2 regions of the Duganella zoogloeoides genome follow, and region 1 is predicted to be linked to the other one. Evidence: predicted binding sites of a transcription regulator. Region 1 holds the regulator's gene; the other holds the start of a gene.
What was found. The regulator FNR, encoded in region 1, switches genes on or off when oxygen is low (the NO sensors DNR and NnrR bind a similar motif). The targets are predictions, from matches to a motif close to TTGATNNNNATCAA.
Positions count from the first base shown of each region.

Region 2: paaA (1,2-phenylacetyl-CoA epoxidase subunit PaaA) is a predicted target of FNR. The motif match lies at 5,857-5,870, and genes of this name have one in related genera.

Region 1 covers NZ_CP140152.1:6,013,436-6,028,788, reverse strand. Annotated here, with positions in the region: gene ccoP (cytochrome-c oxidase, cbb3-type subunit III) at 1-248, shown strand, start outside; gene ccoG (cytochrome c oxidase accessory protein CcoG) at 245-1,639, shown strand; gene SR858_RS26440 (FixH family protein) at 1,649-2,191, shown strand; gene fnr (fumarate/nitrate reduction transcriptional regulator Fnr) at 2,270-3,028, opposite strand; gene SR858_RS26430 (putative peptide maturation dehydrogenase) at 3,233-4,429, shown strand; gene SR858_RS26425 (NHLP-related RiPP peptide) at 4,458-4,730, opposite strand; gene SR858_RS26420 (hybrid sensor histidine kinase/response regulator) at 4,809-9,764, opposite strand; gene SR858_RS26415 (response regulator) at 9,987-13,526, shown strand; gene SR858_RS26410 (catecholate siderophore receptor Fiu) at 13,688-15,353, shown strand, end outside.
Region 2 covers NZ_CP140152.1:5,170,832-5,186,184, forward strand. Annotated here, with positions in the region: gene paaH (3-hydroxyacyl-CoA dehydrogenase PaaH) at 1-1,123, opposite strand, end outside; gene paaG (2-(1,2-epoxy-1,2-dihydrophenyl)acetyl-CoA isomerase PaaG) at 1,125-1,931, opposite strand; gene paaE (1,2-phenylacetyl-CoA epoxidase subunit PaaE) at 1,944-3,029, opposite strand; gene paaD (1,2-phenylacetyl-CoA epoxidase subunit PaaD) at 3,034-3,636, opposite strand; gene paaC (1,2-phenylacetyl-CoA epoxidase subunit PaaC) at 3,744-4,496, opposite strand; gene paaB (1,2-phenylacetyl-CoA epoxidase subunit PaaB) at 4,506-4,790, opposite strand; gene paaA (1,2-phenylacetyl-CoA epoxidase subunit PaaA) at 4,799-5,788, opposite strand; gene paaX (phenylacetic acid degradation operon negative regulatory protein PaaX) at 5,933-6,871, shown strand; gene SR858_RS22830 (DUF2442 domain-containing protein) at 6,862-7,128, opposite strand; gene SR858_RS27790 (DUF4160 domain-containing protein) at 7,088-7,381, opposite strand; gene SR858_RS22835 (M14 family metallopeptidase) at 7,555-8,685, shown strand; gene SR858_RS22840 (hypothetical protein) at 8,790-10,127, shown strand; gene pmbA (metalloprotease PmbA) at 10,212-11,564, opposite strand; gene yjgA (ribosome biogenesis factor YjgA) at 11,659-12,258, shown strand; gene mog (molybdopterin adenylyltransferase) at 12,248-12,868, shown strand; gene SR858_RS22860 (alpha/beta hydrolase) at 12,988-13,653, shown strand; gene SR858_RS22865 (carboxymuconolactone decarboxylase family protein) at 13,854-14,408, opposite strand; gene SR858_RS22870 (aspartate aminotransferase family protein) at 14,527-15,353, shown strand, end outside.

The DNA of each region.
Region 1 (15,353 bases):
ACGCCAAGGGCAACGCCGCGCTCGGCGCACCGAACCTGACCGACAAGGTCTGGCTGTTCGGCGGCAGCGCCGACACCATCATGGAAACCATCCGCAACGGCCGCGCTGCCACCATGCCGGCGTTTGGCGACTTCCTCGGCGACGCCAAGGTGCACGTGCTGGCTGCCTACATCTGGAGCTTGTCCAATGATGTGACGCAGCCGGCGCCAGCGCCGGCTGCCAATCCGGAACCGGAACCAGCAAAATGAGTGCCCCCGAGACACAAGTCATCAAGATGTATGCGGCGCGCGAGGAAATCTACCCGCGCGAAACCTCGGGCCGCTACGCCCGCCTGCGCTGGCTGTTCGTGTGGCTGACGCAGCTGGCGTTTTACGGCACCCCGTGGCTGCTCTGGAACGACCGCCAGGCCTTGCTGTTCGACCTGACCACGCGCAAGTTCTACATCTTCGGCATGGTCTTGTGGCCTCAGGATTTCATTTACCTGGCGGTACTGCTGATCATCAGCGCGTATTTGCTGTTCCTGGCCACCGCCGTGGCCGGGCGCGTCTGGTGCGGCTTCACCTGCCCGCAAACTGTTTATACCGAAATTTTCCTGTGGATCGAACGCCGCATCGAAGGCAAGCGCAGCGCGCGCATGCTGCTCGACCGCCAGCCCTGGTCCGCCGGCAAGCTCGGTAAAAAAACCGCCAAGCACCTGGCCTGGGGCGCGGTGGCCCTGTGGACCGGCTTTACCTTTGTTGGCTACTTCACGCCGATCCGCGAGCTGATGGTCGAGGTGCAGACCTTCGACTTCGGCCCGTGGGAATGGTTCTGGGTGCTGTTCTACGCCTTTGCCACCTACGGCAATGCCGGCTGGATGCGCGAGCAGGTGTGCAAGTACATGTGCCCGTACGCCCGCTTCCAGAGCTCGATGTTCGACCGCGACACCCTGATCATCACCTACGATGCCAGGCGCGGCGAACCGCGTGGTCCACTGGTTCCACGCCACAAGCAAACAGCCAACACCGGCGGCGCCTGCATCGACTGCTCGATGTGCGTGCAGGTGTGCCCCACCGGCATCGACATTCGCAACGGCCTGCAATACGAGTGCATCGGCTGCGCCGCGTGCGTGGATGCCTGCAACGGCGTGATGGACAAGATCGATGCGCCGCGCGGCCTGATCCGCTACGCCACCGAGCGCGCGCTCGACGAGCATTTAACGCCCAGCGAAATCCGCCGCCGCACCTGGCGTCCCCGGGTGCGCATCTACACCGCCGTGCTGTGCCTGATCGTGGCCGGCGCCGGCGCCGCCCTGTACCTGCGCGTGCCACTGAAAATGGACGTGATCCGCGACCGTGGCGCCATGGGTCGCGAGGTCGAAGACGGCATGATCGAAAACGTCTATCGGCTGCAGATCATGAACACGACCGAGCGCGCCCACACGTATCGCATCAGCGTGTCCGGCATCGACACGCTGGCCCTGGTCACGCCCGCTACCGTGCAGTTGGAGGCGACCGAAACGCGCGGCGTGCCGATCCGCCTGCGCACCGCGCACGGCGCCGCACACAAGGGCTCGAACAAGATCGAAGTGGCGCTGACATCGGTGGATGATCCGGCGCTGCATGTGAAAGAAACTGCGGTCTTCATCGTGCCGCGCTAGGAGATCACCATGCACCATTTACACAGCACGGTCACACCGTGGTACAAGCAGCGCTGGCCGTGGTTCCTGATGCTGGGCCCGGCCATCGTGGTGGCCGGCAGCGTGTTTACCGCCTGGCTGGCGTTTTCGACGCCCGACCCGGTGGTGGTCGGCGACTACTACAAGCAGGGCAAGGCCATCAACCAGGACCTGAGCCGCGACCGCGTGGCCAGCGCCATGGGCCTGTCGATGACGATCGGGTACGACGCCAATCGCGGCGCGCTGACGGGCCAGGTGCAGCGCGCCAGCGGCGACGGCATCACCGAGCGGCTGCGGCTGCGCCTCGCGCACGCGACCTTGCCCGACAAGGATATCGAAGCGACCGTGCAACCCGATGCGGCCGGCCGCTTCGAACTGCCACTGGCCATGCTCGAACGCAGCCGCTGGGTGGTGCTGGTGGAAGGCGAAAAACGCGACTGGCGCCTGGCCGGCGCGTGGACGTGGCCGAAGGAGCGCGGTGTGACGTTGGTAGCGGATGTGGCGCCGGCGGCGTCTATCGCCGGTGCGCAATGACGGCCCGGATGGTTATGCGTTCATACCGTTAACTTTTACTCCGTCATGCCCGCGCAGGCGGGCATCCAATTAGCCGCATTAACCGCAGGTTTCGGTACCGGCCGTAATCGCCTTGAGTGTCAGCGGCTTGAGCAGTTCGATTTCGCGGTTGCTCACCCGGACCAGTCCTTCTTTCTTGAACTTCGACAGCAGGCGGCTGATGCTTTCGATGGTCAGGCCCAGGTAGTTGCCGATCTCTTCGCGCGACATGCGCAGCTGGAAGGCGTTGGGCGAGTAGCCGCGCGCTTCGTAGCGCGACGACAGGTTGACCAGGAAGGCGGCGAAGCGCTGGGTGGCCTGCATATTGCCGAGCAAGAGCATCACGCTTTGCTCGCGCGTGATTTCCTGGCTCATCATGCGGTGGAAGTGGCGCAGCAGGGTCGGCATTTCGGCCAGCAGTTGCTGCAAGGTGGCGAACGGAATTTCGCACACCTCGCTGTCTTCCAGCGCCACCGCCGTGCAATGGTGCAGGTCGGTGCTGATGGCGTCCATGCCGAGCAGCTCGCCGGCCATCTGGAAGCCGGTGATCTGCTCCGCGCCTTCGCGGTTGACCTGGTAGGTCTTGAAGTGGCCGAGGCGGATCGCGTACAGGTTCTGGAACGAATCGCCAATGCGGAACAAGGTATTGCCGCGCGCGACCTTGCGACGGCGGCCGATGATCTGGTCGAGCCGGTCCATGTCTTCGTTGCCCAGTCCCATGGGCAAACACAGCTGGTGCATGCTGCACGTGGCGCAGCTGGCTTTGAGGATGTCGATTGTGGCGCCGGGCAGCACCAGCGATGGCAGGTCTTTGATCATGTCCGCTAGTGTAGACCATCATGCGCCAGAATGGTGCGATGCCGCACTGCCACCATCAGGTATTGCAACGCGCTTTTTACTTTCATTGTACAAGTAATGGCCGCTGAAAATTCCGTCCGCCGCCACTTTCCCGCTGGCGAAGGATGCGCTAGACTGGTCTTCGTTATTGCCGATTTCTCAACTTGAGCAGGAGAGATAAAGACCATGAATCTACGCCGCTGCGCCGTGTTGTACCTCGAACCCCGCGAAGAACTGGACATCGACTGGGCCGCGCTGTTTGCCGGCACCAGCACCCTGGCGGCCAGCACCCGCTGGCTGGCGCTGGCGCCGCACCTGGACCGCGAGATCGAGGTCGATGCGGCCGACCTGGCGGCACTGGCCGCAGTCGGTTCATCGGTCTGGACCGCGCGCGATGAGGTCGCCGAACGCCATGGCGCGGCGGTCGTGGACCGGCTGCTCGCGCACGGCCTGCTGCTGGCCGAGGCCCGGGGCCAGCAGCCAGAGCAGGCCACCGCGCAGGACGCCCTGCGCGAGCGCGACGACACCTTGCGCACGCTGCACTGGCGGCCGCTGGCGGCGCTGGCGCACACGTTCTCGCGCTGGCACGACGTGCGCAGCGACACCGGCATGGAGGCGCCCAGCTTCGAGGAACTGCTCGAACGCCACGGCAATCCGCCGCCGCCGGTGCAGCAGGTGGCCAGCATCGGCGCGGCGGTGCCGCTGCCGGCGCCCGCCGGCATGCTCGACGAGGTACTGCTGCGCCGCTACACGGGCCGCAACTACGATACCAGCGCCAGCCTGCCGCTGGCGGTGGCGGCGCGCCTGCTGCAACGCACGTTCGGCGCCCAGGAACTGCGCCACATCGGCCCGCACGCCAACGTCCTGAAAAAGACCAGCCCGTCGGGCGGCGGCCTGCATCCGGTCGAAGCGTTCGTGCTGGTGCAACGGGTGGACGGCCTGGCGCCGGGCTTGTACCACTACCATCCGCTCGACAACACGCTGGTGCCGCTGCGCGCAACCACGCAGGACGAAGCGGCGGCGCTGGCGCTGCAAATGGTGGCGGACCAGTACTGGCTGGCCGGCGCGGCGATGCAGGTGGTAATGGTGGGACGGGTGGAGCGCTCGTTCTGGAAATACCGCAACCACCAGAAGGCGTACCGCGCGATGTCGCTCGATGCCGGCCACCTGTCGCAGACGTTTTATCTGCTGGCGTCGGAAGCGGGCTTGCCGGCGTTTATCACCGCCGCCATCAACGACATCGATATCGAAACCATGCTGGGGCTGGACCATCTGCGCCACGCGGTGATTGCCGTGTGCGGCTGCGGCGTGGCTGCGACCGGCGCGCGCGAGATGGTGGAACTGCGCTACGGCGAAACCGGCCTCGGCCAGGTGGCCGGATAGCCGGTTAGCCGGTCAAGTGATCAGGCGATCAGGTGGCCAGGCGCGATGCCGACACGCCCGAGAGCATGAACAGCACCATGGTCCGTTCGCCGGCTTCCTTGCTTTCGAACGTGGCATGGTCGGCGGCGCTCACCTGCTTGGACGGCAGGCTGCGCACGGCCGGCACCTTGGCCGGATCGAGTTCGATGCCGAGTGCGCTCAGGGCGCGTACCGGGTCGCTTTGCATGCGGTCGCGGAAACCATCGTCGGTGGCCAGTTTGGCGAGCATGGCGCTGAGCTGATCGAAAGTCTGTTTAATCATCGTGTACTCCCTCAAGGTGGATAAAAACAGTGCACTGCCAGGCCATCCTACGCCGAACTTGGTGAATTTACAACGAGTTTAACCGTCACCAGGGTCCGCCTCGCGTGCTGCCTCGAGCACTGTTTCCAGGGCCGCGTCGAACGCCGCCAGCGCTGGCGCAGCATGCTCCGGCGCGCTGCGCAGTTGCTGCTCGAGGGCGTCGCTGCAGCGGTGCAACTGCCCCATCGACAGGTTGCCGGCCGCCCCCTTGACCTTGTGGACCAGCAGCGCGGCCTGCTCGGTATTGCCGGCGTCGATGGCGGCCGCCAGTTGCGCCGGCGTGGCGGCGAATTCCTCCACGAATTTCTCGAGCAGGACCGTGAGCAGGCGGCGGTTGCCGCCCAGCCGCACCAGCGCGGCGCCGGTGTCCATGCCTGCGTCGATGGCGGACTCGCCGGCCTGGCCGTCAGCGCTGCCGTCACCGTCAGCAACGCCAGCCTCCGGTGCCGGTGCCGGCAGCGCCGGCGCGGCGCGGCCGATGATCCAGCCGGCCAGCACCTCGAACAGCCGTTCCGGCTCGATCGGCTTGGTGATGTAGTCGTTCATGCCCATGGCCAGGCTGTTTTCGCGGAAGCCCGGCACCGCGTGCGCGGTCATGGCGATCACCGGCAACTGCGCGGTCGAATGGCGCGCGCGGATCAGTGCGGTCGCCTCGTAACCGTCCATCTCCGGCATCTGGATATCCATCAGCACGGCGTCGTAACGGCAGGCCTCGACCATGCGCACCGCCTCCATGCCGGTGGCGGCCAGGTCCACCTGCAGGCCGCCGCCGAGCAACACCTCGCGCGCGACCTGCTGGTTGATCTGGTTGTCATCGACCACCAGCACGCGGGCGCCGGCCAGGCGCTGCGCCGCCGCCGACAGCACGCGCGGCGACAGCGGCGCCACTGCCGGTTCGTCGGCGGCCAGGCCCAGCGCCTGCGCGATGGTCAGCAGCATGCGCGCGCGGTTGACCGGCTTGGCCAGGCAATGACGGATGCCGAGCTGGCCGGCCGCGCGCATGGCCGCCTCGCGGCCGTACTCGGTGGCCATGATCACGATCGCGGGCGCACCGGGCGCGGCTGCCTGGCGCAGGCGCCGGACCGTGTCGGCGCCGTGCGCGCCCGGCATGTCCCAGTCCAGCACCACCACGTCCACCGGCTCCGGCGCCAGGTAGGTGTCCACGGCCGCCGCCGCCGCATCAGCAGACCCGGCGGTGGTCACCGGCAGGCCGGCGTCGCCCAGCTGCTGGGCGAACATGGTGCGCACCACCGCGCTGTCGTCCACCACCAGCACCCGCGTGCCAGCGAGCAGCGCCAGCAAACCGGGCGCATCGTCGTGGCGCGCCGGCAGGCTGGGCAGGGCGACGCTGAAATGGAAGCGGCTGCCTTGTCCCGGCATGCTGTCAACACCGATCACGCCGCCCATGGCACGCACCAGCTGCTGCGAGATCGCCAGGCCCAGCCCGGTGCCGCCGTACAGGCGCGTGGTGCTGCTGTCGGCCTGGCTGAAGGCGTGGAACAGGCGCTGCTGCTGCTCGGCGCTGATGCCCACGCCGCTGTCGCTGACGGCGAACCGCAGGCGGTCCCCGTCCGGCCCGGTTTCCCGCGTTACCTGCACCACGATCTCGCCGCGCGCGGTGAACTTGAGGGCATTGCCCACCAGGTTGATCAGCACCTGGCCCAGGCGCAGCGGATCGCCGGCCAGGCGCGCCGGCACGTCCGGGTCGGCCCAGGCCACCAGCTCCAGGCCTTTTTCCGCCGCGCGCCACGAGAACAAGTCCACCACCTGGTCGAGCACGTCCGCCAGGTCGAACGGCACGCTTTCCAGCGCCAGCTTGCCCGACTCGATCTTGGAAAAATCGAGCACGTCGTCGATGATGCCCAGCAGGTTCTTGCCGGCGCGGTCGATCTTGTGGAAGTAATCGCGCGGCTTCGAGGGCAGGTCGAGGTGCGCGCCGAGGCCGGCAAAGCCGAGGATGGCGTTCATCGGCGTGCGGATCTCGTGGCTGATATTGGCCAGGAAGTCGCTCTTGGCGCGGGTGGAGGCTTCGGCGTCGGCGCGCGCCTGCTGGATGGCGCGGATCGCGTCGGCTTTCTGGAAGGCCGAGATGAACGGCTCCTTGAGCGCCTTGAACATGTCCAGGTCGGCGCCGGCGAAGGCCTGCTGCTGCTCGAACACCAGGTAGCCCTGCACTTCTTCGCCGCTGCAGATGCGCACCGCCAGCACGGCGCCGGCGCTGTTGCGGCTGAGGTACATCTCCGGCATGATCAGTTCGGCGCCAGCAACCAGCAGGGTGTGGGCCTCCTCCAGCGTCATGGCCGCACACGGCGGCACCACGCTGGTCTGCCAGCTGGCGTGCACCTTCAGTTGTCCGGCGCCCGGTTCGCGGATCAGCGCGCAGGCGCCGCAGACGTCGCCAATCGCGCTCGACTCGAGCAGGATCGCCTGCAGCAGCGCATCGAAATCGAGCTGGTCGTTGATCGACTTGACGATGGCGTGGACCCGCGCCAGGTGGCGGGTGCGGGCGTACACCTCCTGCTGCAACTGCAGCTTGGCATGCTCGAGCTGCCGGATGCGCCAGCGGTACAGGCCCCAGCCCAGCAGCAGTATGCCGAGCGCCGCGCCGGAGCGCGCCCACCAGGTCTGGTACCAGGCCGGCAGGAAGCGCAGCGCCATGGTCAGCTCGTGCGGACTCCAGGCGCCGTCGCGATTGCTGCCGCGCATGTGCAGGCGGTAGGTGCCGGGCGCCACGTTGGCGTAGGTGGCGATGCGGTGGCTGGCATCTGCCTCCACCCAGTCCTTGTCGTAGCCCTCGAGGCGGAACGCGTAGCGGTTGCGGGCGCTGGCGGAATAGTCGAGCGAAGCGATTTCGATATTGACGTTGCGGGTGCCGGCCGGAATTTCCAGGCCGGGGCCGTCTGCCGCCAGCAAGGGCGCGGGCGCCACCTGGCGTGTGTCGAGCTGGACATTGCTGACCACCAGTTGCGGCTGGTAGTTCCAGCGCTGCACCGGCGTCTGCCGCACCACCACGTAGCCGCCCGAGGTGCCGAACACCGGCTCGCCGTGGGCGGTCCGGGCGCCGGCCCCGCCGAAATAGGCCTGGAACACCAGGCCGTCGGCCCGGCCGAACAACTCGATACCCAGGGTCTCGGGGTCGATCACGGCAATGCCGTTACCGGCCGCTGCCCACATGCGGCCGCTGGCGTCGAGCCGCAGGCCGCTGGCGTTCTTGCCCGACAGGCCGGTACCGACGGCAAGCCGCAGGAAGCGCGGCTTGCCGTCGGCGGTCTGGCCGTCGAGGATGGCGATGCCGCCGCTGTTGGTGCCCACCCAGAGCCGACCGCGGCGATCGAAAGCCAGGGTGTTGATCAGGCCCGGCGGCAGGCCGTCGCTGCGGACCGGCTCGGCCAGGATCTGCTCGGCGCGGCCGGTGGCCGGATCGAAACGATTGAGGCCGTTGCGGGTGCCCACCCACAGCATGCCGTCTGGTGCTTCCAGCAGGGTGGTGACGCGGCTGTCAGAGAGGCCGCCGGCAGCGGCCGGCCCCTGGTGGAAAGCCTGGACCGTGGCGGCGCGCGGATCGTAACGCAACAGGCCGCTTGGCGTGCCCAGCCATAACTCGCCGCCACGCCGCAGGATGCTGCCAATGCGCGGCAACGGCTCGTGGTGCGGCAACGGTACCCGCCGCACCTGGCTGCCCTGGCCGCTGGTGTGGTACAGCCCGGCAAGGGTGCCGATCCACGCCTCGTTCGGTTCGGCTTCGGTCATGGCCAGGATCAGGCTGCCGGGCAGGGCGGTGTCCGGCCGCAGCGGGTCGGGCCGCAGGCCGGCGCGGCGGGTGGCGTCCGGCGCGATCAGGTCGATGCCCTGGTCGGCCAGCGCCACCCACAAGCGGCCGCCCTGGTCGGTCATGAAGGCCGAGGCGGAAATCTCCGGCAAGCCGACGCCATCGAAGATGGTGCTGAAGGTGCGGTTGCGCGGATCGTGGGTATCGACACCGCGCTCGTTGGCGACCCATACCAGGCCGCTGCGGTCGCGCCACAACGCCGCCACCCGGTCGCTGGCCAGGCTGACCGCCACCGCCGGCCGGTGCGTGATGCGGCGGTGGATGCCGGCGGCATCGAATTCGATCACGCCGTCGCCATAGGTGCCGGCCCACCACTGGCCGGGCACGGTTTCGGTCAGCGACAGCACCATCGCCTGGCGCCGGCCCTGGTCCGCCAGCGCCAGCAGGCGCGCGCCGGCGGTGGCTGCGTCGGCGCCGGCGAAACCCACGCCGCTGCGCAGGGTGCCGAATACCACGCCGCCTTGCGGATTCTGGCTCAGCGACAGCACCGCGTCACCCACGCCGGCGATGTCCGCGATCCGGCCGCTGGCTGCGTCGCGCCGGGCCAGGCCGGCGTCGGATCCGATCCATAACACGCCGTCGCGGTCGAGCAGCAGGGCGCGGACCTGGTTGGCGCGCTGGCCGCCGGGCGCCGCGTCCGCGCGCCGGTGGTGGCGCACCTGGCCGGCGGCGTCCACGTAATCGAGGCCGGCGGCCGTGCCCACCCACAGGCCGCCGTCCCTGTCGCTGGCGATCGCATACACAGCCGGGCTGGACAGCGCACCGGCAGCCACCCGCACGAAACGCTCGCTGTGCTTGTCATACCGGGCCAGGCCGTCGATGCTGGTGCCCACCCATAGCCGGCCTTGAGCATCCACGTGCAGGGTCTGGATGAAGTCGCCAGGCAGCGAATACGGATCGTTGGCGTCGAAATAGAAGTTGCGCATCTGGTAGCCGTCCCAGCGGCCGAGTCCGGCCTGGGAGCCGAACCAGAGGAAGCCGTCGCCATCCTGCGCCATGCTCATCACCACGGGGCTGGGGAAATTGCGCTCGGCCGGCGCCAGATGCTCGAACACGACCGGCGCCAGCGCATGCCAGCGATCGGTATCGGGGGCCGCGCGCAGCGGCGCAGAAGCCAGTCCGGCTAACAGGACGGCGGTCGCAAGGGTCAGGACGGTCGGGTTCACCACAAATCAAGGCCAGAGTACTGTGAGTTTCCCCGACGCCAACGTGCCCAGGGTAATGCATCGTAAAGCAAAGCCCGCACTTGCGCCATTGCAAGTACAGGTTACAAGTCACGCGCGATTCAATTGTGTGTCCATCGCAATCCTGTTGCCATTATTGAACTTTGATAGGAAAATTCCTGTTACTCCTGGTTTTCTCCCTCGCAGCCCCCGCACAAGGACGACATGAAACCACTTGGGATCAAGGCGAAAGTTGCATTGGCAACCAGTATCACCTCGATCCTGATGATCGCCCTGGTGACCGTGGTTCAGATGCAACGAGTCAAGCACGATTTCTCCCGGGTGCTGTTTACCCAGCAAACCGCGCTGGTGGCCCGCACCGCCGAGGAACTCGACGACAAGCTGACCGCGCTGCTCGAGATCGTCGCCTTTTCCGCCCGCAAGCAGCCGCTCGAGCTCGGCAACTCGCCCGAACGCCTGCGCGCCTACTACCAGGACCGCGCCATCCTGTCGCTGTTCGACGAGCTGGTGGTGTATAGCGCCGACGGCAAGGCCATCGCCGACCTGCCGGCGGTGCCGGGCCGGGTGGGCATGGACGTGTCCGACCGCGCCTATTTCAAGCAGGTGATGTACACGCGCAAGCCGATGATTACCGAGCCGGTGCTGGGCAAGTACGGACGCGAGCCGCTCGTGCAGGTGATCGCGCCCGTGCTCGACGCGCGCGGCGAGGTGGTGTGCATCCTGTCCGGCGTGCTGCGGCTGTACAAGAACAACTTTCTCGGCCACCTGCGCCACGCCACCGTGGGCGCCAGCGGCTATTATTTTGCCCTAACACGCGGTCCCAAGCCGGTGTACGTGCTGCACCCGGACCCCAACCGCCTGCTGCAGCCGCGCGGCGGCCAGCTCAATGGCGCCACCACGCTGGCACTGGCCGACGGCTTCGAGGGCACGGTCGATAGCGTCGATACCGAGGGCCATGAAGTGCTCAACAGCTACAAGACGCTGAAATCGGTGGACTGGGTGCTGGGCACGTCGCTGCCGGCCGCCGAAGCCTACGAGGCGTTCGACGGCGTGCTTGCGCGCCTGCTGCTGTGGGGCGGCCTGGCCTCGCTGCTGACGGCGCTGCTGGTGGGCGGCCTGGCCGCGCGCCTGCTGGCGCCCCTGGTCAAGCTGCGCAACGCCATCGGCGCGCTGCGTGGCTCCACCGCCGAGTTTGTGCCGCTGCCGGTCCACGCCAACGACGAGGTCGGCCAGCTGACCACCGCGTTCAACAACCTGATGCGCGAACGGCAAGCCGCCGACACGCGCCTGCAAAGCGTGCTCGAGTACGCGCCCAACGCCATCCTGGTGGTGGGCATGGATGGCCGCATCGAAACCGCCAACCGCGAGTGCGAACGCTGCTTCGGCTACCCGCGCGACCAGTTGCTGGGCCGCGCGATCGAGATGCTGGTGCCGGCGCCCTTGCGCGAGCGCCACACCAGCCACCGCGAACATTTTTTTGCCGAGCGCCTCAGCGCCGAGGCGGTGCGCATGGGACGCGGCGCCGTGCTGCACGGACTGCGCCAGGACGGCACCGAATTCCCGGTCGAAATCAACCTGAGCGCGGTGCGCACCGACCAGGGCACCAAGGTGCTGGCCGTGATTTCCGACGTGACCGAGCCGCACCGGCTGCGGGTGGAAGCGGCCGCGCGCACCGAGGAACTCGAACGCGAGCGCGACCGCGCCGAGGCCGCCAACCGGGCCAAGAGCGAATTCGTCGCCAACATGAGCCACGAGATCCGCACCCCGATGAACGCGGTGCTGGGCATGGTCTATTTGCTCGGCAACACCCAGCTGACGCCGCAGCAGCGCAAGTACCTGAACATGGTGCGGGTGTCGGGCCAGTCGCTGCTGGGCATCCTCAACGACGTGCTCGACTACTCCAAGATCGAGGCGCGCCACATGGCGCTGTCACCGGTCGAGTTCAACCTCGACGACACCATGAATTCGCTGGCCACCACCATGACCATGAATGCCGGCGACAAGGAAATCGAGCTGGCCATCGCGGTCGATGCGGCCGTGCCGAAGAATTTGCGCGGCGACGCCCTGCGGCTGCAGCAAATCCTGGTCAACCTGGCCGGCAACGCCATCAAGTTCACCGCCGCTGGCGAGGTGGTGGTGTCGATCGGCCTGGCGGAATTATCGTCCGCTTCGCAGGCGCGGCTGCATTTCGAAGTGCGCGATACCGGCATGGGCATGACCGAACAGCAGCTGGGCCAGCTGTTCCACGCGTTTTCGCAGGGCGACCAGAGCATCACCCGGCGCTTCGGCGGCACCGGCCTGGGCCTGGCGATCACGCGCCGCCTGATCGAGCTGATGGGCGGCGAAATCGCGGTCAGCAGCAGCGAGGGCCACGGCTCGCGCTTCTGGTTCGAGTTGCCGTTCGAAGTGCTGCCCGAGAAGGGAGAGGAGCGGCGCCGCCCTGCGATTGGCGAGCTGCGCATGCTGGTGGCCGACGACAGCGACACCAGCCGCACCCTGATCGCCCAGATGATCCGCGCCTGGGGCTGGCAAGCCGACGAAGTGGCTTCCGGCACCGAGGCGCTGGCCCTGTTCCGCGCCAGCCTCGATGCGCAGCAGCCGTACGACGTGGTGCTGGCCGACTGGCACATGCCCGGCATGGATGGGCTGGCCACGGCCAAGGGCATCCGCGCCGCCGCGCCCGAGGGCGGCCAGCCGGTGGTGGTGATGGTCAACGCCTTCGCCCGCGACCGCCTGGAGGAAATTTCCGCCGCGCCCGAGGTGGACGTGGTACTCGTGAAACCCATCACCAGCTCCAACCTGTTCGACGCCCTGCACGAGGCGCTGGTGACCAACGGCGAGACCGGGCTGCAAATGGCGGCCGGCCAGGGCATCGAGGGGATGCTGGCCGGTTGCCGCCTGCTGCTGGTGGAAGACAACGTGGCCAACCAGGCGGTGGCCTGCGGCATGCTCGAACTGGCCGGAGCCACGGTGGACGTGGTGGATAACGGCCAGCAGGCGGTGGACCGCATGAGCACGCGCCAGGGAGAATATGACGCGGTACTGATGGACATGCAGATGCCGGTCATGGACGGCTTCACCGCCACCCGCATCCTGCGCCAGGAACTCAAGCTCACCTTGCCCATCGTGGCAATGACGGCCGGCGTGCTCGAAGCGGAGCGCGAGCGCAGCGTAACGGTGGGCGTGACCGACTTCATCCCGAAACCGATCGAGGTCGAGGAAATGCTGGCAGTGCTGCTGCGTCACCTGCCTAAAAAAGCGGCAGCCGCGCCGGTGCCTGCTCCTGCTGCGCTGCCGCCACCGGCGCGGCCTCCCGCCACCGTCAGGCTGGTGGCGACACCGGTGCCGGCAACGGGACCGGTACCCAGCTCTGGTCCCGGCAGCGCAGCCGACATCTTCAACGTGGACAAGCTGATGCGGGTGATGGGCAAGGACGCCAAGGGCAGGGCGGTGATGCTCAAGATGGTGCGCGGCGCCATCGAGGGGGGCATGGCGCCGGCCGACGAAGCCGGCACTGCCATCGCCGAGGGGCGCCTGCGCGATGCCGCCCGCCAGTTCCACGGCCTGCGCGGCGCGGTGGGGGTGCTCGGTGCGCGGCGCCTGATCCAGGCCACCATGGACGCGGAAGACGCGATCGTCAAGGAAGACAGCGCGGCGATCGCCGCCGGCTACCAGGCCGTGCGCGCCGAACTGCAAGCCACGCTCGACCAGGCCGGGGCATGGCTCGCCCTTCAACCGGATTGACAGAAAGAAAACGCACCTGCATTTGCAGAAATACCACACGTAAACGATATTGATAACAATTCGCATTTACGAAGTGCGGCGCCATCGTTACAATCTCACGGATTAATCGAATAACAACCGGCATTCGAGCCGTCCTACCTATCCGAACGAGAGATACCGTAATGATCAAGAGCCGCAAGCACGCGCAGTCCCGTTTCAACCAACACATGAGCGCCGCCCTGGCCGCGATGCTGCTGCCGGTGGCAGCGCACGCCGTTGCCGCCGCCGATGAGCAAGCCCAGACCCCGCAAACCCTGTCCGAAGTCAAGGTGCAAGGCGCGGCCGAAGACACCTTCAAGGCTGACCGCGCCGTCTCGGCCAAGTACACCGAAAAGCTGGTCGATACCGCCCAGACCATCACCGTGATCAAGAAGGAACTGATCGAACAGCAAGGCGCAGTCTCGCTGACCGAAGCGCTGCGCAACACCCCGGGCGTGGGCGCGTTCTTCCTCGGTGAAAACGGCAACACCAACACCGGCGACGCCATCTTCATGCGCGGCTTCGACACCTCGGGCAGCATCTACGTGGACGGCGTGCGCGACGTCGGTTCGATCACCCGCGACATCTTCAACATCGAGCAGATCGACGTCCTCAAGGGCCCGGCCGGCACCGACAACGGCCGCAGCGCGCCGACCGGTTCGATCAACCTGGTCAGCAAGCGTCCGCAGCTGGAAGACGCGTACCTCGGTTCCGTCACCGTAGGCAGCGGCAAGCAACGCCGTGGTACCGCCGACCTGAACAAAGTGATCGACGCCGACAGCGGCATCGCCTTCCGCCTCAACGTGCTGGACCAGGATAGCGAAAACCCGGCCCGCGACATGATCAAGAACAAGCGCTGGGCCGTGGCGCCATCGGCCGCGTTCGGCCTGAACGGTCCTACCCGCTTCTACCTGAACTTCTTGCACGTCAAGCAAGACAATATTCCCGACGGCGGCGTGCTGACCATCGGCCTGCCCGGCTACACTCCGCCGTACCTGGCGGTGGGCACCACCGCCGCCTCGCGCGAAGCGGCGCGGCTCGACCGCTTGCGCCTGGCGCCGCTGGAAACCGCTGCGCCGGTACGCTCGCGCAACTTCTACGGTTCCGTGCTCGACCACGACAACGTCACCGCCGACCAGTTCACCGCGCGCATCGAGCATGACACCGCCGGCGGCATCAAGCTGCAGAACACCACGCGCTACGGCCGTAACAAGCAGAACTACCTGCTGACCGCGTTCATGGCCACGTCCGCCAACCTGGTCAACATTGGCACCGATCCCAATGCCTGGGAGATGCGCCGTACCAACATGACCTTCAAGGACCAGACCAACAAGGTGCTGACCAACCAGACCACCGCCACGGCCGAATTCGGCACCGGCGCCGTCAAGCACACGCTGGTGGCCGGTCTCGAGTTCATCAATGAGAAACAATACAACTACACGCTTGCCGGCACCGTCCCTGCCGGTACGGACCTGTTGACGCGCACCAGCATCTACCACCCAAATCCATCGGCGCCGCAAAACGTGGCCATCGCCCGCAACGGCGCCCAGGCCGAAGGCAGCACCGACACCCAGGCCCTGTACGTGTTCGATACCGCCAAGTTCGGCGACTGGATCATCAACGGCGGCGTGCGCGTGGACCACTACAGCACCACCTACAATTCGATCGCGCTGCAAGGTGCAGTGACTTCCGGCACCCAGGTCATCCCGGTCGGCACGCGCCTGCCCACCACGCTCAAGGACACCGACACGCTGTATAACGGCAAGCTGTCGGCGCTGTACAAGGTCACGCCGGAGAGCAGCGTGTACG
Region 2 (15,353 bases), 840 kb from region 1:
CGCTGCGGCCATCGGTCAGATAGACGGCGGCGCCGTTGCAGTGGAAGGCTGGCGCGTCGTCCACGCTCTTTTCCACCTTGCGGTGGGCCACCTCGATGCCGGCGGTACGCAGGCGCTGCGCCAGCGCGTCGGTCACGGCGCCGCCGTGCGGATGCATGGCGGCGGCAAGGGCGCCCGCATCCCGGGTGTAGCTGACAAACGCGGGCACCGGCTGCGGCGCCTCTTGCTGCGCAGGCTCGTTGACGGCGCCATCGCCATAGCGGTAGCAGCCGCGCCCCGCCTTGCGGCCCAGGAAGCCGGCGTTGACCAGTTCCTGCTGCAAGACCGACGGCGTGAAGCGCGGATCGTTGAAGTACGCCTCGAACACCGACTGCGTGACGGCGAAATTGACGTCGTGGCCGATCAGGTCCATCAGCTCGAAAGGCCCCATGCGGAAACCGCCCGCGTCGCGCAGCACGGCATCGATGGTGGCCGCGTCGGCGGCGCCTTCGGCCATCAGGCGCCAGCCTTCGGCATAGTACGGCCGCGCCACCCGGTTGACGATGAAGCCGGGGGTGGAGCGCGCGTGGACCGGGTGCTTGCCCCAGGCGGCAGCAGTATCGTGCACGGTCTGTGCGATACCACTGTCAGTTGCCAGCCCGCTGATCACTTCCACCAGCGCCATCAGCGGCACCGGGTTGAAGAAGTGCATGCCCACCAGCCGGCCAGGTGCGCGCAATTTGGCGCCGATGGCCGTGACCGAGATCGACGAGGTATTGGTGGCCAGGATGCAGCCATCGTCCACCAGGCTTTCCAGCTGCGCGAACAGGGCGCGCTTGGCGTCGAGGTTTTCAACGATGGCTTCCACCACCAGGCCTGGTTTGGCGGCGGCGATGTCGTCGAGCGTGAGCGCCGGTTGCAACCGGGCCAGCGACGCGGCAGCGTCCACGGGGCTCATGCGCTGCCTGGCCACCAGTTTATTCAGGGCCAGCGCGATATCGGACATGGCCTTGGCCACCGGTTCCGGACGGCTGTCGTACAGCTTGACGGTGTAGCCGGCGACGGCCGCCACCTGGGCGATGCCGGCGCCCATGGCGCCGCTGCCAATGACGGCCACCACCCGGTCTTGAGACAGTGCGGTCATGTCATTTCCCCGTAAATTGCGGCGCGCGCTTTTCCATGAAGGCTGCCACGCCCTCGCGGTAATCGCTGGTTCGTCCCAGCTCGCTCATCATGGCGCATTCGAGCGTGAGTTGCTGCTGCAAGGTGTTGTGGGCACTGGCGTGGATGGCCTGCTTGGTGAATGCCAGCCCCTGGGTGGGTGCGCTGGCAAAGTGGCGCGCCAGCTTGTCGGTCTCGGCGGCCAGGTCGGCATCGGGTACGGCTTTCCAGATCAGGCCCCACTGCTCGGCCTTGTCGGCAGTGAGCTTTTCGCCCAGCATGGCCAGGCCCATGGCGCGCGCAGTGCCGACCAGGCGCGGCAAAAAATACGTGCCGCCGGTGTCGGGGATCAGGCCCAGCTTGCAGAACACTTCCACGAACGACGCGGAACTGGCAGCGAGCACGATGTCGCATGCCAGCGCCAGGTTGGCGCCGGCGCCGGCGGCCACGCCGTTGACGGCGCAGATCACCGGCATCGGCAAGGCGCGCAGCGCCAGCACCAGCGGCGCATAGTTCTTCTCGACCGAGTCGCCCAGGTCCACCGGCCGCGTGCCCGGCGCATTCGAGACGGCGCGGTCGGACAGATCCTGGCCGGCGCAGAAGCCGCGCCCGGCGCCGGTGAGCACCAGCACCCGCACGCTCTTGTCGGCGCCGACGCGGCGCAGGGCGTCGCGCACTTCCTCGTGCATGGCCTGGGTGAAGCTGTTGAGTTTATCGGGGCGGTTCAGGGTGAGCGTGGCAACGCCGGCGTCGATCCCGAACAGGATGTTTTGATAATTTTTGGCGTTCATCGTGTCTCCTGGTTATTCGGCCTGGTCGAAGTCGATCACCACCTTGCCGGTGATGGGGAAGCTCTGGCAGCTGAGCACAAAGCCGCGCGCCACTTCGTAGTCTTCCAGCGCGTAGTTGATGTCCATGTCCACCTGGCCTTCGACCAGCTTGCAGCGGCACGTGGAGCACACGCCGCCCTTGCACGAGTAGCGCATGTCGATGCCGGCGCGCAGGCCGGCGTCGAGCAGCGACTCCTGGTCCTGCGCCATGGTGAAGCTGGTCGCGCTGCCGTCCATGATCACCGTCACTTCCGTGTGCTGGTGCGCGCTGTCCGGTGTGGCGGCGTGGGTCCGTGCTTTTCTCGGGCCGTTGGCGCCGGTGGCGGCAAACAGTTCGACCTTGATCGCGTCCTTCGGCATGCCTGCTGCCTGCAATGCGGCGGACACGCCCAGCATCATGTCTTCCGGTCCGCAGATAAAGGCGACATCGACGTCATCGACGCGGGCCCAGTAGCGCAGGAACTCGGCGCACTTGTCCTGCGTGATGCGGCCGTTGAACAGGTCGATGTCCTGCTGCTCGCGGCTCATCACGTAGGCGATGCGCAGGCGGTCCAGGTAAATATCCTTGAGGTCGGCCAGTTCCTCGCGGAAGATCACCGACGAACTGGCGCGGTTGCCATAGAAGAGCGTGAAGCGGCTGTGCGGCTCGAACGCCAGCGTGGTCTTGATGATCGACAGGATCGGCGTGATGCCGCTGCCGGCGGCAAAGGCCAGGTAGTGCTTGCGGTTGGCGGCGTCGAGCGGCACGTTGAAGTGGCCGGACGGCGGCATCACGTCGAGCACGGCGCCCGGCTGCAGGTGATCCACGGCCCAGGACGAAAACAGCCCGCCTTGGGTGCGCTTGATGGCCACGCGCAGCGCATCGTCCTGCACGGCCGAGCAGATCGAGTACGACCGGCGCACGTCTTCACCGTCGATCTGCGCGCGCAGGGTCAGGTGCTGGCCTTGCTGATAGGCGTAGCTGGCGCGCAGCTCCGGGGGCACGGCAAAGGTGACGGCAATGGTGTCGCGCGTTTCGTGGCGCACCTGGGACACGGTCAGTGGATGGAATTGGCTCATGGTTTCAGTGACACTTGAAGTAGTCGAACGGTTCGCGGCAGTCCAGGCATTTATAGAGCGCCTTGCAGGGTGTGGAGCCGAACTGGCTGGTGACTTCGGTGTGGGTCGAGCCGCAGTGGGGACAGGCGATCGCCGGTTTGGGGACGGCGTGCATTCCCCGGCGCGAGACTGCCGCGGCGGCGGTTACTGCCGTAACAACGGCGGCGCCCCCGCGCAGGCGGCTGATGTCGATCACCTGCGCCTGTTCGGCCGGCGGTGCGATGCCATAGTTGCGCAGCTTTTCCTTGCCGGTGTCCGTCATCCAGTCCGTGGTCCAGGCAGGCGTGAGCTGCGTGTGCAGCACCACGTCCATCACGCTGTGTGCATGCAGGGCATCGGTAATCGCCGCGCCGATCACCTGCATGGCGGGGCAGCCGCTGTAGGTAGGTGTGATCGTGATATGGCAGGCGCCGTCGTCGGCCACGCGCACGGCGCGCACGATGCCCAGGTCGATGATGCTGATGGCGGGGATTTCGGGGTCGGGGATTTCTGCAAGCCAGCTGGTTACAAGCGCTTCATCGACGCTGTCACCCGCCGCTCCGTCATCCTCGCGAACGCGGGGATCCAAGCTGAACGTCCCATCAAGCGGTCCATGGATCCCCGCATGCGCGAGGATGACGGATTCAGGGTTGGCAGGGGAAGGAAATGGTTTGGGTACGCTCATGTCGCCCTCCTTTACCACTGCGCATTAGGATACGCGCGCTGCAGGAACTGCATCTCGGCCAGGATATAGCCCAGGTGCTCGGTATGGCGCCCCTGCTTGCCGCCGCTCTGCATCCAGGCGTCCTTGGGTGGCATCGCCAGCGTGGCTTCGGCAAAAATCTCCGCCACGTGCGCCAGCCATTGCGTGCGCAACGCGTCCGCCGGTGGTGCGATGCCGGCATCGACCATGGCGTGATCGACCGCGTCATACGTAAACACCTCGCCGCTGTACATCCACAGCGCGTCGGCGGCGGCCTGGGTTTTGGCGTGGCTGATGGCGGTGCCGTCGCCCATGCGCACCACCAGGTCGCCGCTGCGGCGCAGGTGGTACGTGACTTCCTTCAGCGATTTTTCGGCGATGGCGGCAATGCGGGCGTCGCTGCTGTGCGTGAGGCCCGCGATCAGGAAGTAGTGCCAGGTGTCGAAATAAAACTGCCGCATCATGGTATCGGCGTAGTTGCCGTTCGGTTGCTCGAGCAGCAGGCAGTTCTTGAAGTCGTGGGCGTCGCGGTGGTAGGCCAGGCGGTCTTCGTCGCGGCCCGCGCCTTCCAGTTCGGCCGCGTACTCGTACCACAGGCGGGTTTGGCCCAGCAGGTCGAGCGCCACGTTGGACAGCGCCATGTCTTCTTCCAGCGCCGGGCCCTTGCCGCACAGGCGGCACAGCTGCTGGCTCAGGATCAGGGCGTTGTCGCCCAGGCGCAGCAGGTAGTTGACTTTCGGATCCATGGCCGCTCCTTACAAATTCTTCACTTCTTCCGGCATCGGGAAGAAGGTGGGGTGGCGATAGACCTTGCTGTTGGCCGGCTCGAACAGGGCGCCCTTGTCGGACGGGCTGCTGGCGACGATGTCGGCCGCGCGCACCACCCAGATGCTCACGCCCTCGTTGCGGCGGGTATAGACGTCGCGCGCATTGTTGACCGCCATTTCGGCGTCGGGTGCGTGCAGGCTGCCCACGTGCTTGTGCGCCAGGCCGTGCTGGCTGCGGATGAACACTTCCCACAGCGGCCATTCTTTGCTCAATTGAGTGCTCATGCGACCTCCTTGATTGCTGCGTGTTTGTCGGCGTGCGCCACCAGCGCCTCGCGGAACCAGGCGCCCTCCTCCCAGGCATCGACCCGCGTGCGCAGGCGCTCGCGGTTGCACGGGCCATTACCTTTCAAGACATTCTGGAATTCGGTCCAATCGATGGCGCCGAATTCGTAGTGGCCCGTCTCGGCGTTGAAGTGCAGGTCGGGGTCGGGGACGGTCAGGCCCAGGAACTCGGCCTGCGGCACGGTCTGATCGACCATGCGCTGGCGCAGTTCGTCGTTGGAAAACAGCTTGATGCGCCATTGCGCCGACTGCGCGCTGTTGACCGATTCGGCGTCGGACGGGCCGAACATCATCAGCGACGGCCACCACCAGCGGTTCAGCGCATCCTGCGCCATGGCCTTTTGCTCGGGCGTGCCGCGCGCCAGCGACAGCATGATGTCGTAGCCCTGGCGCGCATGGAATGACTCTTCCTTGCACACGCGGACCATGGCGCGCGCATATGGTCCGTACGAGCAGCGGCACAGCGGAATCTGGTTGATGATGGCCGAACCATCGACCAGCCAGCCGATGGCGCCCATGTCGGCCCACGACAAGGTGGGGTAGTTGAAGATGCTCGAATACTTGGCTTTGCCGCTGTGCAAGGCAGCCAGCAGTTCGTCGCGGGTCACGCCCAGGGTCTCGGCGGCGCTGTACAAATACAGGCCGTGGCCGGCTTCGTCCTGGATCTTGGCCAGCAGGATCGATTTGCGCTTGAGCGTGGGGGCGCGCGTGACCCAGTTGCCTTCCGGTAGCTGACCGACGATTTCCGAATGGGCGTGCTGGGAGATCTGGCGGATCAGGGTTTTGCGGTAGGCGTCGGGCATCCAGTCCTTGGCCTCGATGCGCACGCCGGCGTCGATGCGGGCCTGGAAGGCGCGCTCGTCGTCGGCCATGTCGGCGGTGGTGCGGACCGTGCTCAGGCCGGTCTCTACTTGTTGGGCGTACATATCGTCTCCTCCTCTGTACTGGCTTGAAATCATAATACGATACACAATTCGTTTTAGCTACCGTTTTTTTGAGTCATATCAAAATTCCGCATTCAATACCCTTAAAATGCGTTTCACCCGGTAAACTGCTGTTTTCAGACATTGTTGGCCGATATGCACTGCTCCGACTGGATCACCGACTTCCTTGCCCACGACCCGCCGCGCTCGAAATCGCTGGTGGTGACCATCTTCGGCGACGCCATCGTGCCGCACGGCGGCATGGTGTGGCTGGGCAGCCTGATCGAGTTGCTGGCGCCGTTCGGCGTCAATGACAGGCTGCTGCGTACGGCCGTGTTCCGGCTGGCGCAGGAGGGCTGGCTCGGCGCCCGGCGCGACGGCCGCCGCAGCGCCTACGCAATCACGCCCGACGCCATGGCGCGTTTTTCCCACGCCTACCGCCGTATCTACGCCGAGCCGCACGCGCACTGGGACGGCAGCTGGACCCTGGTCATCAGCGGCGAAGGCGCGCTGACGCCGGCCGAACGCACGGCCGTGCGCAAGGAACTGTTGTGGGAGGGCTACAGCGTGATCGCGCCCGGCATCCTGGGCCATCCGGCTGCCGAACCGGCCGCGCTGGCAGAGGTGCTGGCGCGCCTGGGCGTGGCCGGCAAGCTGTTCGTGGTGCGCGCGGCCACCGTGCCCGGTGTGGGCGCGCGGTCGCTGGGCCACCTGGTAGCGACCGGCTGGGACGTGCGCGAAGTGGCGGCCGGCTACGAACAATTCCTGGCACGCTTTGCACCGCTCGCAGAAGGGCTCGACGGCGGCGTGGCCGACCGGCTGACGCCGGAGCAGGCGTTCGTGATCCGTACCCTGCTGATCCACGCCTATCGCCGCGTGCAGTTGCACGACCCGCAACTGCCGGCCGAACTGCTGCCCGCGCCCTGGCCCGGCACCCAGGCTTACGCCCTGGCGCGCCAGCTATACCTGGCCGTGCACACGGCCGCCGAACAGCACATCGACAGCGTGCTGCGCCGCGAAGACCCGGAGGCGCCGGCTGCGGAGACGGCGTTTTATGCGCGGTTCGGAGGGTTGCGTCAGGGGTGAGCGGCTATCAGAGGAAACGCGGAAGGATCACGAATCGAGGCAAGCGACAGGTCGATGTCGAGTGCGGGCCAGTACAGATGCTCAGGCGCAGGCCGCTCCACCGCGCGCACCAATTCGGCGGGCTGGTCGGCGAACCATGGAAAATCCGCGTAACTGAGCCAAAGTGACTCCGTGCCGAGGTCGAGCCGCAATCCCGACTCGTCAATTTCAACCACCTCAACGCCCAGGCTGGGTGGAAAACCATTTTTGCCAGACATTGCGCATCTCCCCTTGGTGAAGTTCAACAAACTGTTGCGCCGCTCGTAACTGTCGCGCTGACAGGCCTTTGTTTGAGGCTAACTCGACTACAGGCTCCAACCAAAACTTGGCCTCGCCATCAGGGTGAGACACATGAACATGCATTCTGGTTTCCTCCCGCGAAAAGAAAAAATAGCGAAAGCTACCGTCCCGAAATAATGTAGGCGTCATGGCAATCATACTCCCGTGATCCAACGCGGTGGCGCCGATCATGATGTCCTGAGCGGCGGCAATCAACCACCTTAGCGAGCTTCATCTAGACAGAGCTTGCGCCAGCGCAAACGTACTTGTCGGCATAGTTGAGATACGCCAAAACGCCACCACACTGTATGATGTCGCCACTGCGCCACAAGCGCTCGACACTGAATTCAACGGGACTATCCACCATGCCTATCAAAATCAGCCAGCAGTTCGACGCCGGCGCCATCGACGTCATTTCCGCCGACAACCCGGCCGCGATCGACCTGCACATCCGCAAGGACTCGCACGCCGACATTACCCAGTGGTTCTACTTCCGCGTGCAAGGCGGCGCATCGACCCCGCTGGCGCTGCGTTTCCTCAACGCCGGCAAGACCGCCTACCCCGATGGCTGGAAAGACTACCAGGCCGTGGCCAGCTACGACCGCGACAACTGGTTCCGCGTGCCGACGTCGTTTGACGGCGAAGTGATGACGATTAACCACACGCCCGAATACGACAGCGTCTATTACGCCTATTTCGAGCCGTACTCGTGGGAACGTCACCTGGCGCTGCTGGACAACGCGCAACTGTCGCCGCTGGTCAAACAGATCGACCTGGGCAGCACCATCGACGGCCGAGACCTGAACATGCTGGTCATCGGCGATCCGGAAGCCGAACAAAAAGTGTGGGTGATCGCACGCCAGCATCCGGGCGAGACGATGGCTGAATGGTTCGTGGAAGGCATGGTCGAAGCGCTGCTCGATCCGGCCAACCCGTTCGGCCGCAATTGCCTGAAGGAAGCCGTGTTCTACGTGGTGCCGAACATGAATCCGGACGGCTCGGTACGCGGCAACCTGCGCACCAACGCTGCCGGCGCCAACCTCAACCGCGAGTGGCTGAACCCGACCATGGAGCGCAGCCCGGAAGTATTCCTGGTGAAAAACAAGATGCTGGAAATTGGTTGCGACCTGTTCCTCGACATCCATGGCGACGAAGGCCTGCCATACGTATTCGTGGCGGGCAGCGAGTCGCTGCCGACCTGGACCCCGGACCAGGCCGAAGGCCAGCAATACTTCATCGACAACTTCCTGATCGCCAGCCCGGACTTCCAGGACGAGTATGGCTACGGCGAAACCCCGTACACCGACGAAACGCTGACCATGGGCTCGCCCCACATCACGCACCAGTTCGGTTGCCTGTCGCTGACGGTGGAACTGCCGTTCAAGGACAACGCCAACGATCCGGACGCCGACACCGGCTGGAACGGCGCCCGCAGCGCCGAGCTGGGCAAAGCTGTGCTGCAACCGGTACTGCAAACGCTGGTCGCGCAGCAGTAACGCTTTGCTTGTCCTGGCGCTGCGCCAGGACAAGGCGGACGCCGTCCGCAAAAATACACTGGCCTCCAGCAGGCGCCACCCGGCGCCCTTCCCGGAGGTTCAGCATGAACATTCTGTTATCTGCGCGCCGCACGGCTGCCGCCTTGTACTGCCTGACATTGCTGGCGGCCTGCAGCACGCCATATAGCCCGCCACAGATCCTCGACGCCGATACCCGCTTCCCCGGCCTGGTGGATCTGCCCGCGCAGACCGAAAGCCGCACTACAGATATCCTGCTGGTCAACGGCATCTGCACCCACGATTTCCGCTGGGCGCAGCAGGTGGTGGCGCAGCTCGCGCAGGCAATCGACCGCGCCACCCTGTCCACGGCACGCTCCGCCATTGCTGACGCCGGCGGCATCGAGATCGTGCCGTCCACGGTCGAAACGCCTGCCGGCCGCCTGCGCTTCAACGCCCTGATCTGGTCGCCCCTGACCACGCCGCTCAAGCGCCAGCTGTGCTACGACCAGACCGGCAAGTCGGCCATCTGCACCGGTACGCCACCGTATCCGCATCAACGTGCGCTCCTGAACGCCCGCCTGAAAGACACCCTGATCGACGATTGCCTGCCCGACGCGCTGATCTACCAGGGCGTGGCGCGCGATGCGATCCAGCTGCACATGCGCGACGCCATCCTGCACGTGCTGGCCGGCGATGACACGGCCGACAATGTACCGCTGGTGGTGATCGCACACAGCATGGGCAGCAAAATCATGTTCGACACGCTGCTGCGCATGACGCTGGAAGCGCCCGCATCGCGCGCCGCCACCACGGCCCGACACACCATGGAGCGAATGCGGATACTGGTGATGGCGGCGAACCAGATTCCGCTGCTGTCGCTGGCCGATCAGCCGCTGGACGGTGCGGTCGGAGCTACCGGCATTGGAGCTGGCGCTTCTGTCGCTGTCGCTGCCGATGCTGGTGCTGGTGCTGGTGCTGGTGCCGGTGCCGGTGCTGGGGCTGGTGCTGGGGCTGGTGCTGGTGCCGGTGCTGGGGCTGGGGCTGGAGCTGGAGCTGGAGCTGGAGCTGGGACTGGGGCTGGGGCTGGAACCGCTGCCGATGCCGGCGGCATTGCCGTACCAGCCCCGGGCGCAGCACCGGCGGCGCCCGACAGCCTGCAACTGCTGCTTCGTCAGCGCGGCAGCAGCGACCAGCGCCGAGTTCCGGCGCTGCTGACACTGGTCGCATTCAGCGATCCCAGCGATGTGCTGTCATACGCTCTGCCACCGGAGCGCTACGCCAGCGAGAGCGTCAAGGTGTTCAACATCCTGGTATCGAACGCGCCGACCTGGCTGGGATTGCTGGAGCGGCCGGACCGCGCCCACCTGGATTACCTGAAAAATCCGGACGTGGGCCGGCTGGTGGCCTGCGGCGTACCGGCCAGCGCCTTGTGCAAGCGATAAATGATCGCCCCCCTGGCTGCCCCGCCAGCAGTACTCATGCAGTACTGATGCAGTACCACAGGGGCCGGCCCTGGCCGTGCAGGTTCAGGCGCCGCCTACCACCATTTTCTCGATCAGGATCGAGCCGGTCTGCTTGGTGCCACGCATCATGGTGTCGGCGCCAACCGCGACGATTTGCGCCAGCATGTCTTTCATGTTGCCGGCGATCGTGATCTCCTCGACCGGATACTGGATCACGCCGTTATCCACCCAGAAGCCCGACGCGCCGCGCGAATAATCGCCGGTGACATAGTTGGTGCCCTGCCCCATCAATTCAGTGACCAGCAGGCCGGTACCGAGCTTGCGCAGCATGGCGGTAAAGTCGTCGCCGGGCGCCGTCAGCGACGACGACAGTGTGAGGTTGTGCGAGCCGCCCGCGTTGCCGGTGGTTTGCATGCCCAGCTTGCGCGCCGAATACGTGGACAGGAAATAGCCCTGCACCACGCCATTTTTGACGACATCGCGCGCACGGGTTTTCACGCCTTCGTCGTCGAACGGGGCCGAGCCCACCGCGCCGATCACGTGCGGGTCTTCATGGATGTGCACGTGCGCCGGCAGCACCTGCTGGCCCAGGGAATCGACAAAGAACGTCGATTTTCGATACAGCGCCCCGCCCGACGTGGCCTGCACATAGGCGCCCAGCAGGCCGATGGCCAGCGGCGCTTCGAACAGCACCGGGCAGGTGCGCGTGGTGAGGCTGCGGGCATTGAGTTTGGCCAGCGCGCGCTCGGCGGCGTACCGGCCGATCGCCTCGGGCGAGGCCATGCGCGATGCATCGCGCACGGATACATACCAGTCGTCGCGCTGCATGCCGGCGCCGCGTCCGGCAATCGCCGCCATCGATACCGTGTGGCGCGAATACGGATACCCGCCGATGAAGCCGCGCGAGTTGGCCGAAACGAAATGCGACTGCTGCACGTGCACGCCCGCGCCTTCGCTATTGGTCACGCGTGCATCGACGTCGAATGCGGCCGCTTCGGCGCGCTTGGCCAGTTCCACGGCGCCGGCTGTGTCGATTGCCCACGGATAGAACAGTTGCAGGTCGGGCGGCGCCATTTCCAGCAATTCCGCCTCGGGCAGGCCGCCGCAATCGTCATCGGCGGTGAAGCGGGCGATGTTGTAGGCCGCTTCCACCGTGGCTTTCAGGGCGGCGGTGGAAAAATCGGACGTGCTGGCATTGCCCCGTCGCTGGCCGATGTGGACCGTCACACCCATGCCCTTGTCGCGGTTTTGCTCGATGGTTTCGATCTTGTTCTTGCGTACTGATACCGACAGGCCGCTGCCCTCGCTGAAATCGACCTCGCAATCGGTGCCGCCCTGCGCTTTTGCGTAGCCCAGCACGTCGCGTGCGAGCTGTTGCAACTGATCTTGCGTGTGGCTGAAATGGGGATCGGACATGGGCGGTTTTCGTCGGTAAGGTACTAAACCGGGTATCATAGCAGTCGTTCACAGTTTACAGGGACGGCTGCGCGCCGGACCGAAAGTTAATAATATGGTAAATCCAAACCGCGGCGCCGTCGGCTTCAGCTCGACCGAATTCGAACAGGAATACGAGCGCCCTTCCAAATCCGAGATGAAACGCCAGGTCGATGCCCTGCAAAAGCTGGGCGAAGCGCTGGTGGCCGAGCCGCGCGACCGCGTCAAGCGCGTGCCGATGCCCGAGGACGTGCGCGACGCCATCCTCGAGTGCCAGACCATCACCAACCACGAAGGCCGCCGCCGCCAGATGCAGTTCGTCGGTAAAAAGATGCGCACCCTGGACGAAGCGGAAATCGCCGCCATCCAGCAAACCATCGACGGCTGGAAAGGCGCCTCGAAATCCGATACCGCCGCCATGCACGCGCTGGAACGCCGCCGTGACAAGCTGCTGGCCGACGACAAGGCGCTCACCGTGCTGCTGTCCGAAAACCCGGAACTCGATGTGCAGCACCTGCGCACCCTGATTCGCAACGCCCGCAAGGAGCAGGCCGAGAACAAGCCGCCGAAGGCCTACCGCGAAATCTTCCAGATCCTCAAGCAGGTCGAGGCCAAGAAGAAGAAAGACGCCGCCGCCGAAGCCGACGACGCCGACAGCGAAGAAGATGACGAGTAACGTGGAACCCGTATTGGTGATCGGCGTGGTGTCGGTCTCGGACCGCGCCAGCGGCGGCGTGTACCAGGACCAGGGCATTCCCGCCCTGCAGGACTGGCTGGCCCGCACCATCACCACGCCCTATCGCGTGGAAACGCGCCTGATCGCCGACGAGCGCGCGCAGATCGAAGCCACGCTGGTCGAACTGGTCGATACCGCGCGCTGCCACCTGGTACTGACCACCGGCGGCACCGGCCCGGCGCGGCGCGATGTCACGCCCGAAGCGACCATCGCCGTGGGCACCAAGGAAATGCCGGGCTTCGGCGAGCAGATGCGCCAGATCAGCCTGCACTTCGTGCCGACCGCCATCCTCTCGCGCCAGACCGCCGTCATCCGCGAAACGCCAGACCACGCCGCCCTGGTCATGAACCTGCCGGGCCAGCCCAAGGCGATTGCCGAAACGCTGGGCGGCCTGAAAGACGCCGACGGCAACACCGTCGCCGGCGGCATCTTTGCTGCCGTGCCGTACTGCATCGACCTGATCGGCGGGCCGTACATGGAAACCGATCCCGCCGTGTGCAAGGCGTTCCGGCCAAAGTCGGCGCTGCGCCCTGCTGCGCCGGCCGCGTGACGCACACCGCCCCCGCGCGGCGGCGGCGCCGTCTGCTGGCGGGCGCGGCGCTGCTGGCGCCGTTGCTGCCCCTGATACCTGTTTTGCCCGCCCCTGCAATCGCTAAACCGAGGAAACCTATGAGCCTGCTGCAAACCATCGAAAAAGAAACCGGCGCCAATCCCACCGTCGCCATTATCTGGATGCATGGCCTGGGCGCCGATGCCAACGACTTCGTGCCGATGCTGCAGGAACTGGACCTGCGCGGCCTGCCGCCGATCCGCTTCATCTTCCCCAATGCGGACACCATGCCGGTCACCGTCAACGGCGGCTACGTGATGCGCTCGTGGTACGACATCGTCGCCACCGACCTCGGTCGCCAGGAAGACGAAGCAGGCCTGCGCGCCTCGCAAGTCAAAGTGGAAGCGCTGATCGCCCGCGAAAAAGCACGCGGCATCGCCGCCGACAAGATCATCCTGGCCGGCTTCTCGCAGGGCAGCGCCATGACCATGCAAACGGGATTGCGCCAGAAGGAAAAACTGGCCGGCCTGATGTGCCTGTCAGGCTACCTGCCGATCGCCGCCAAGGCCACGACCGAATTCACCAAGGAGAGCCTGGCGACGCCGGTCTTCATGGCCCACGGCCGCATGGACCCGGTAGTCCCGCTCGCCCGCGCCACCGCCTCGCGCGACCTGCTGCAACAATGGGGCTACAACGTCGAGTGGCATGACTACCCGATGCAACATTCGCTGTGCCAGGAAGAGGTCAATGACATCAGTGCGTGGTTGAAGCGCGTGCTGGCCTAGCGCGCCCGATTCCAGCAATGTCCGACCGTAATGCAGCTCGAACGCCACTTCGCCGTGGTCGGGCACCAGGCGCTGAAGCCGGGGCCGTCGGCGGTGAGTGTGGCCTGCAGGTTGTGAAAGTATTGCGGGAGTGAGGTGGGCGAGGCGCCGAAGTTGACAGTCAAATCACTATTTTCTCGTTCTCTCGCAATCACCGCGAATCACTCCGGCAACACCGGCGCCTCCGTCTGCGGCACCGCCGTCTGCGCCGCGTTCATCACCATCGCCAGCAACGTGTAGTAGCCGTTGATGCCCATCAGGTCCACCACGCCGTGTTCGCCGAAGGCATCCAGTGCAGCGGCGTAGGTGACATCGTCCACACGCTGTTGCTGGTGCAGTTGCAGGCAGAATTCAATCACCAATTCCTCGTCGGCCAGCAGTTCCTGCGGCCGGCGCCGTTCGGCGATGGCCGCGATGGTTTCGTCGGCAATGCCGTACTCCTTCGCAATCGGCGCGTGGATCGCCCATTCCACCTGCTGGCTCCACTGGCGCGCGGTGACCAGGATCGCCAGTTCCGTCAGGCGGGTGCCGATGGCGCTGCGGTAGCGCAGGTATTCGCCCATGCGCTGGGCGGCGGACATCAGTTCGGGACTGCGGATCAACGGCACGAACGGCCCGTACAGCGCACCGCGCGGGCCGTCGATCACTGCCTGCGCCGCGACTTGCTGGCTGGCGCTCATCTGCGCGAACGGTATCGGTCCCAGGCGATCGGTCATGTCCTTGCTCCTAGTAAAGTTTTTTGGCCATGGTGCGGCATGGATCAACAGAAGACAAGCTGAACGCGGCTATTGTCTGTTGGCAATCATAAGAATCCACTTGCCAGAAAGGATGTCCATGAACCGCCCCCACCCAGCCAGTCACCCGACTCACCTGATTCACCGTAACCTGCGCCATATGCCGCCAATAGTCGGCTCCGCGTCCGGCATGATCGTGCACGACCGCGAAGGCCGCCGCTATCTCGACGCCAGCGGCGGCGCCGCCGTGTCGTCGCTGGGGCATGCGCACCCGGAGGTGCTGGCGGCCATGCACGCCCAGATTGACCGCAACGCCTACGCCCACACGGCCTTCTTCACCTGCGAGGCGGCCGAGGAACTGGCCACGCGGCTGGCCAGTGATGCGCCGGGCGACCTCGATCACGTGTACCTGGTGTCGGGCGGGTCGGAGGCGATGGAAACCGCGCTGAAACTGGCGCGCCAGTATTTCGTGGAAAACGGCGAGGAGCAGCGCAGCGTGTTCATCGCCCGCCGCCAGAGCTACCACGGCAACACGCTGGGCGCGCTGGCCATCGGCGGCAACGCGTGGCGCCGCAAGCCTTTTGCACCACTCTTGATCGACGTGCCGCACGTGGCGCCGTGCTTCGAGTACCACGACCGCGCGCCGGACCAGACCACCGAGGATTACACGGCCGCGCTGCTGCGCGAGCTGGAAGACACCATCATCGCCACGGGCCCGCAGCGCGTCATCGGCTTTTGCGCCGAAACCGTGGTGGGCGCCACCGCCGGCGCCGTGCCGCCCACGCCCGGCTACTTCCGCGGCGTGCGCAGCCTGTGCGACAAGTACGGCATCCTGTGGATTGCCGACGAGGTGATGTGCGGCATGGGCCGCACCGGCACCCTGTACGCGTTCGAGCAGGAAGGCGTGCTGCCCGACCTGGTGGTGTT